Regions from separate parts of the Pseudomonas sp. FP2335 genome, predicted to be linked through region 1. Evidence: predicted binding sites of a transcription regulator. Region 1 holds the regulator's gene; the other holds the start of a gene.
The links. The regulator FliA, encoded in region 1, starts transcription of late flagellar genes. The targets are predictions, from matches to a motif close to CTAAAGTTTNNNNNNNNNNNGCCGNTAA.
Positions count from the first base shown of each region.

Region 2: a site for FliA is predicted at 1,824-1,851, ahead of PSH81_RS14455 (methyl-accepting chemotaxis protein). Genes of this name have one in related genera too.

Region 1 is NZ_CP117437.1:4,258,813-4,262,451, reverse strand. It holds gene flhF (flagellar biosynthesis protein FlhF) at 1-799, shown strand, start outside; gene fleN (flagellar synthesis regulator FleN) at 906-1,739, shown strand; gene fliA (RNA polymerase sigma factor FliA) at 1,736-2,476, shown strand; gene PSH81_RS19055 (chemotaxis response regulator CheY) at 2,645-3,019, shown strand; gene PSH81_RS19050 (protein phosphatase CheZ) at 3,038-3,639, shown strand, end outside.
Region 2 is NZ_CP117437.1:3,232,476-3,236,114, forward strand. It holds gene PSH81_RS14455 (methyl-accepting chemotaxis protein) at 1-1,773, opposite strand, end outside; gene PSH81_RS14460 (hypothetical protein) at 2,099-2,539, shown strand; gene PSH81_RS14465 (GyrI-like domain-containing protein) at 2,643-3,512, shown strand; partial or broken gene PSH81_RS27570 (cupin domain-containing protein) at 3,567-3,639, opposite strand, start outside; partial or broken gene PSH81_RS14470 (alpha/beta hydrolase) at 3,635-3,639, opposite strand, start outside.

The sequences.
Region 1 (3,639 bases):
CCTGTCCGGCCCGTTGTCCCGCGACCTGCTGGCACTGACCACCGAAATCGAGGAACCTCGCCAAGCCTGGCGCATGCTGTTGGCGCACCTGGCGCGGATGATCGTCACCCCGGAAATCGAGCCCCTGGAAGAGGGCGGTGTGATCGCCATGGTCGGCCCTGCCGGCATGGGCAAGACCACCACGCTGGCCAAGCTGGCCGCGCGTTATGTGCTCAAGTACGGCGCGCACAACATCGCGCTGGTGAGCATGGACAGCTACCGCATCGGCGCCCAGGAGCAGCTCAAGACCCTGGGCCGTATCCTCAATGTGTCGGTAACCCACGTCGACCCGGGCCAGTCCCTGGCCAACGCCCTCGATCCGCTGCTGCGCAAGCGCGTGGTGCTGATCGACACCGCCGGCCTGCAGGCCAGCGATCCGGCGCTGCGCATGCAACTGGAAAGCCTGGCCGGGCGTGGCATCAAGTCGAAAAATTACCTGGTGCTTGCAACCACCAGCCAGAAACAGGTTCTTACCGCTGCATACCACAGCTACAAACGTTGCGGCCTGGCCGGCTGCATCCTGACTAAACTGGATGAGACGGCGAGCCTGGGCGAAGTATTGAGCCTGGCGATCAGCCATGAATTACCGGTCGCCTACCTGACCGACGGGCCGCGGATCCCGGATGATTTGCATCTGCCGCGCCGTCATCAGTTGGTCAGCCGCGCTGTCAGCGTGCAAATGCAAGAAGAGCCTAGCGAGGAAGCGATGGCCGATATGTTCGCCGACCTCTACCACAACCCGGCAAAGCGGGTGGGTTGAGGGCAGGGCGAACACCGTGAAATGTATCTACATCGTTGGTCTGCAAGCGATTCACGCGGCCAAGCCATGTAGCCTGCGTCTAAGCAAGACAAGGTAAAGAAATAAAATGGGCAGCATGCATCCCGTACAGGTGATCGCGGTGACCGGCGGCAAAGGTGGCGTCGGGAAAACTAACGTGTCAGTGAATTTGTCCCTGGCCCTGGCAGAGCTTGGCCGTCGGGTCATGTTGCTGGATGCTGACCTGGGTCTGGCGAACGTCGACGTTCTGCTGGGGCTGACGCCCAAACACACCCTCGCCGATGTGATCGAGGGCCGCTGCGAGCTGCGTGATGTGCTGCTCCAGGGGCCTGGCGGGATCCGCATCGTACCGGCTGCCTCCGGCACCCAGAGCATGGTGCACCTGAGCCCGGCGCAGCATGCCGGCCTGATCCAGGCGTTCAGCGACATTGGCGACAACCTCGACGTGCTGGTGATCGACACCGCCGCCGGGATCGGCGAGTCGGTGGTCAGCTTCGTGCGCGCCGCGCAGGAAGTCTTGCTGGTGGTCTGCGATGAACCCACCTCGATCACCGATGCCTACGCCCTGATCAAATTGCTTAACCGTGACTACGGCATGAACCGCTTCCGCGTCCTGGCCAACATGGCCCAGAGCCCGCAGGAAGGGCGCAACCTGTTCGCCAAGTTGACCAAGGTCACGGATCGCTTTCTTGATGTCGCCTTACAATACGTAGGCGCAGTTCCCTATGACGAGTGCGTGCGCAAGGCCGTGCAAAAGCAGCGTGCGGTCTATGAAGCGTTCCCTCGTTCGAAGTGCGCACTGGCGTTCAAGGCTATTGCTCAGAAGGTCGATACTTGGCCATTGCCCGCCAATCCCCGGGGGCATCTGGAGTTTTTCGTCGAGCGATTGGTGCATCAGACGAGCGCGGGACCTGTGCTATGACATCCAGCGGCTACAACCTTTACAAGAAGTCGGCACGTGACAGCCAGGGCGAATTGATCGAGCGCTATGCGCCGCTGGTCAAGCGCATCGCCTATCACCTGCTGGCGCGCCTGCCGGCGAGTGTGCAGGTCGAAGACTTGATCCAGGCCGGCATGATCGGCCTGCTTGAAGTGTCGACCAAATACGATGCGAGCAAGGGTGCCAGTTTCGAGACGTACGCGGGCATCCGTATCCGTGGCGCGATGCTCGATGAGGTGCGTAAAGGTGATTGGGCGCCGCGGTCGGTACACCGCAATACGCGCATGGTCAGTGACGCAATTCGTGCAATTGAAGCAAAAACCGGTCGCGACGCTAAAGATCACGAAGTTGCGGCCGAACTCCAATTGAGTCTCGACGATTATTACGGGATTTTGAACGATACCTTGGGCAGCCGCCTGTTCAGCTTCGACGACCTGCTACAGGACGGCGAACACGAAGGGCTGCACGAGGACGGCGCGAGTGCACATCTTGAGCCGTCGCGCGACCTGGAGGATGAACGCTTCCAGGGCGCGTTGGCGGACGCGATTGCCAATTTGCCGGAGCGTGAGCGACTGGTGTTGGCGCTGTACTACGACGAAGAGCTGAACCTCAAGGAAATCGGTGAGGTCCTGGGGGTCAGCGAATCGCGTGTCAGCCAGCTGCATAGCCAGTGCGCAGCCCGCTTGCGGGGGCGGTTGGGAGAGTGGCGCGCGCGCTGACAGGCAGTGTGGGGACACTGCAGACGAGACCGTGAAGGCGTGACGCTTTTGCGGTTTTGCGCCGTGGTGCCCTGGGCAGTCCTTTTTGTGTAACGCCTGTTGATTGAAATGGCGCGTCCAGGTGCTGGGCGCGTTTAAGACTGCTTGGAGGTCGAATTGGACAAGAACATGAAAATCCTCATCGTTGATGACTTCTCAACGATGCGGCGGATCATTAAAAACCTGTTGCGTGACCTTGGGTTCACAAACACGGTCGAGGCGGATGACGGCCTTACGGCGATTCCGATCCTCAACAGCGGGAGCATCGACTTTCTGGTAACCGACTGGAACATGCCGGGCATGACCGGTATCGACCTGCTGCGTCACGTGCGTGCCGACGAAAAGCTGCGCGGCCTGCCCGTGTTGATGGTGACCGCCGAAGCCAAGCGTGAACAGATCATCGAAGCCGCCCAAGCCGGGGTAAACGGTTACGTGGTCAAACCTTTCACTGCATTGGCCTTGAAAGAGAAGATCGAAAAAATCTTCGAACGCATCCACGGCTAATGCCATCGCGGGGGAGCTATGGAGCATAAAGAAACATCACAGGGAGACTTCGAGTCGACCCTGAAAAAGCATGCTCACCAGTTGGTCGACTGCCTTGAGAGAGGCCAGTTCGGCGACGCGGTGCAGTTGATCCATGAGCTCAACCAGACCCGTGACCGCGGCCTGTACCAGGAAGTGGGCAAGCTCACGCGTGAGCTGCATAGTGCGATCGTCAATTTCCAGATCGACCCGCACATGCCCCAGGCCGAAGAGATCTCGCAGATCACCGATGCCACCGAGCGCCTGTCCTATGTGGTCAGGCTGACTGAGGCAGCGGCCAACCGCACCATGGACCTGGTGGAAAACGCCACGCCTCTGGTCAATGGCATGGCCACCGAAGCCCAGGCCTTGAGCCACGACTGGGGTCGCTTCATGCGCCGCGAAGTCGGGGCCGAAGAGTTTCGTGAGTTGGCACGTCGGGTCGAAGGTTTCCTGTCACGCAGTGAGCAGGAAAACCGCATGGTTTCCAGCAACCTCAATGACATTCTGCTGGCCCAGGATTACCAGGACCTCACCGGTCAGGTGATCAAGCGTGTGACCCAATTGGTCACCGAAGTGGAAAGCAATTTGCTCAAATTGGT
Region 2 (3,639 bases), 1.0 Mb from region 1:
CGCAAAACCCCGGCCCAGGTCGCCCGCGCGCGCCGCTTCAATGGCGGCGTTAAGCGCCAGCAGGTTGGTCTGCCCGGCGATCTGCTGGATCACCTGCACAATCGACTGGATACGCAAACTCGACCCGGCCAGCGTGCGCGCACCTTCTACCGCCACATCCGCCTGGCTGGAAAGCCCTTCCACCGTTGTCCCGGCCTGGGCAGACACGGCGTTCTGCTGGTCGATCGTACCCACCAGTTCATCCATCGACGCGTGCAACTCACCCGAGTAATGCTTGAGCTGCGCGGCGATGTCCTCCTGCTGACGCTCGGCATGGGCCAACACCATGCCTAAGTCTGCCAAGCCTTCGAACACCGGCAGGATATTGCGGTCCAGCCCACGGGTATTGAGGGTATTGCTGAAGTCATTGTTCTTGAACGCGGTAATCTGCTTGACCACCACATGGTTCAACCCCGCCAACTTCTTCACCTGGCGCCGTAGGAAAAATGCCTTGAACTCGCCGTAATGGGCGATGAAATTGTCCACGTACTCATCACTGAAACTCGCACCCTTGGCCACCCGAAAGAAGAAAATCGCCGTCAACGTCTGGTTCAGGTTCAAGCCCAAAATCTCCCCAAAGGTCGAAAAACCCGCCAACGGTACATCACCAAAAATGCCGGCCATGCTGCCCAGCTCGGCGCCGTTGTTCAGCCGGCGCAAAATGCAGTCATTCAAAATCCCCGCCACCGGCTGGCCACCCTTGCCGCGCAGGAACTGCTCATAGTCCAGGCGCGTGGCCTCACGCAAAGGCGTACGCCGCACCATCACCAATTCCTCGCCCGGCGCCACGTCGCAAAACAACTGCACGATCTGCTGCTCATAATCGATACGCGCGATGGATCGTACAAACAACTCACTGCCCACCCGAATCGCAAACGAATAGTCCGCCAGCTTCGACTCCAGCGCCTGGGGCGCGCAACCGAAAGCATCACACAGTGCTTGCACCATGCTCTTGATATTGCCGTTGCTGTCGATCACCTGGTCAATCGTGCGGTCCTCAACCGACGCGGTCAGCACACTGAAGGTCAAATCCGCCGGTTTAAAGTTCTGGCTCTTGAACACCCCAAATCGCACATGCGCCGCCGTCTTCAGGAACACAATCTGTGCATGGTTCTGATAGCTGCGCTGACCGTCATGAATCAGCGTCTTCTGGAAATCCGACTTACCCCCGGCCGATCCCCCTACAAACAAACACGGAAACCGCCCCGACTCATAAAGCGCCTCCATAAAAAACGACTCCGACGCCGACAACCCGTCGAACACCACATACGCCAACGTATCGCGATGATCAATCGACGTGCGTACCTGCACTCGCTTGATATTGGACACCAACTTGGCAATTCGCTCCTGCATTCCCAACCGCTTACCGCCACCGCGAATGTCCTCACACTCCAACGGCACCATCGCCACCTCGGCCGAGGCGATCAGACTGTCGTCGAACAACTGCAACACGATCCGATCCCAGCGATCGCCGGTGGCGCAATACAACGAATTGGGCGCATTGCAGAGTTCGCCGGAGGTGGTGCAGAGGCTGATGGTGGATTGGGGGAAGCGGCGTTTGAGCTTGGCGGCGATTACGTCGATGTCCAGATGCGGCGAGATAAAGCCGGTGATCAGGGTGGGGGTGATGCGTAAGGCGGTGAGTGCGGCGTCCAGGTCGTTGGCAGTACTGGTGAGCGTGGCGGTGCCTTGACGATCGGCCCGGGCTTTTTTTAGAAGGGTAAGTGGGTTCATGTGGTCGACTCGATCAAGGGTGGGCAGGGATAGGCATGCGAATAGTAGGGTTATCGGCGGGTTGGGCCGGGGCTGAAGGTGGGATGTGACGGATGGATGCGGTTTTAGGGAGTTTCCCCGTTATTGACAGGCTGCTTTCAACCGAGAGTGAATCGCCCCGGCGTTCGTAGACGCTGTTGGTGTCCGCTTTTGGCCGATTCTCGCCCGCCATGAGAGCCAGAACGCAGCCCAAAACGAACCCGTTCAACGGAACCCCATCATCAACCAACATCCGTTAAAATCCGCAGCCTATTTCGACAACGCTTGCGACAACCGAGGAAAATTCATGGCAAGGATGGCCGCTGTTTTCACTGTTCTGAGTTGCATGGCGTCGGCCTCTGCATGGGCGGCGTCTGATTGTCCGTTTCCGCAGGGAATGCAGGCCTCCATCGGTGCGTCGAAACAAGCTATTGAGGCCAGGCAAGCGGGCGTCGCCAAGGATGAGCTGCTCTCCAGGATTTCCCCTGCGGTCAACGGGCCGATGTCCCAGATGTTGAAGAGTATCGTCGACGAGGTTTACGACTACCCGGCCTTGCTGCCCGAGGTGTATGCCGCCTTCCGGTTCGAGCACTGTTTTGTTTCGCAGCAGCACCCCGAACAGGTGGCGGCCATGAAGTTTGCCGATGCCTATCCGTTGCTGAAGCAATGCGAGCAGGTCGAACCGCAAGGGGCGCGACCTCCTTGTGCAATGCGCGTAGTGCATACGGTGAGCGGAATTCCGGAGTAAGCGATCCGTCAATTCAATTGCAAGCTGAGCAAACACGGCTAGGCACGGGCACGCCGATCTCGTCGACTCTACTGCCTACCGTATCTTCCGGAGCCTCCATCCAGTGCCTGACTTGCCGAGCAACGCCGCCTACACAAAACGCTTCGACCTGGTGCTCGCCTACATCGACGCCAATCTTGAAGGTGACTTGTCGGTGAACACGTTAAGCCAGGTCGCGAATTTTTCGGCGTTTCACTTCCACCGACAATTCACCGCGTTCGTTGGCGTGCCTGTTTCGCGTTATGTGCAACTGATGCGACTACGACGCGCAGCGCATTGCTTGTCTTCCGGCGCGGACTACTCGGTGCTGGACGCCGCGTTCGGTGCGGGTTTCGAAAGCCCCGAAGCGTTTTCCAGGGCGTTCAGGCGCGCGTTCGGTACGACGCCGAGTGCCTTCAGGAAACAACCGAATTGGCAGGTCTGGAGTGCGGTGTTCACCATCCCTCACTTTTCCAGGAACATCATCATGCAGATACGAATCGTCGAGTTTTGCGCAGTCCGGGTTGCAGCCTTGGAGCATCGCGGAGCGCCCGCGCTCGTGGGAGAGAGCGTGCGTAAATTTATCGAATGGCGCATGCAGAGCAGGCAGTCGCCGGTGGCCTCCAGTCGCAGCTTTGGTATTCCGTTCGGCAACCCCGATACGACCCCGGCCGAAGAGTTCCGGTTTGCAATCTGCGGCGAGATTCACGAGGCCGTCGCCGCGAATGAGTTCGGCGTAACCGAGCGGGTTATCCCTGGCGGGCGTTGCGTGGTGGTGCGTCACGTGGGCTCGCCGGATCATATCGGCGAATCGATCTATCCGATCTATCGCGACTGGCTGCCTACCAGCGGCGAGGAGCTGCGGGACCATCCGCTGTTCTTCGAGTATCTGAGCATTTTCCCCGAGACACCGCAGGATCAATGGCAGACCGATATTTATGTGCCTTTGCAGTAATGCGCGCTGCCTCTCGCCAAGGGGCAGCCATATCACACGCCTCTGAATGTGCTGGATGCGCTGCGCAGGTTTGCCCCACTCCTGGGTCAACCCCACGCCCGACATCACCACCAAACGCTGCCCCGCC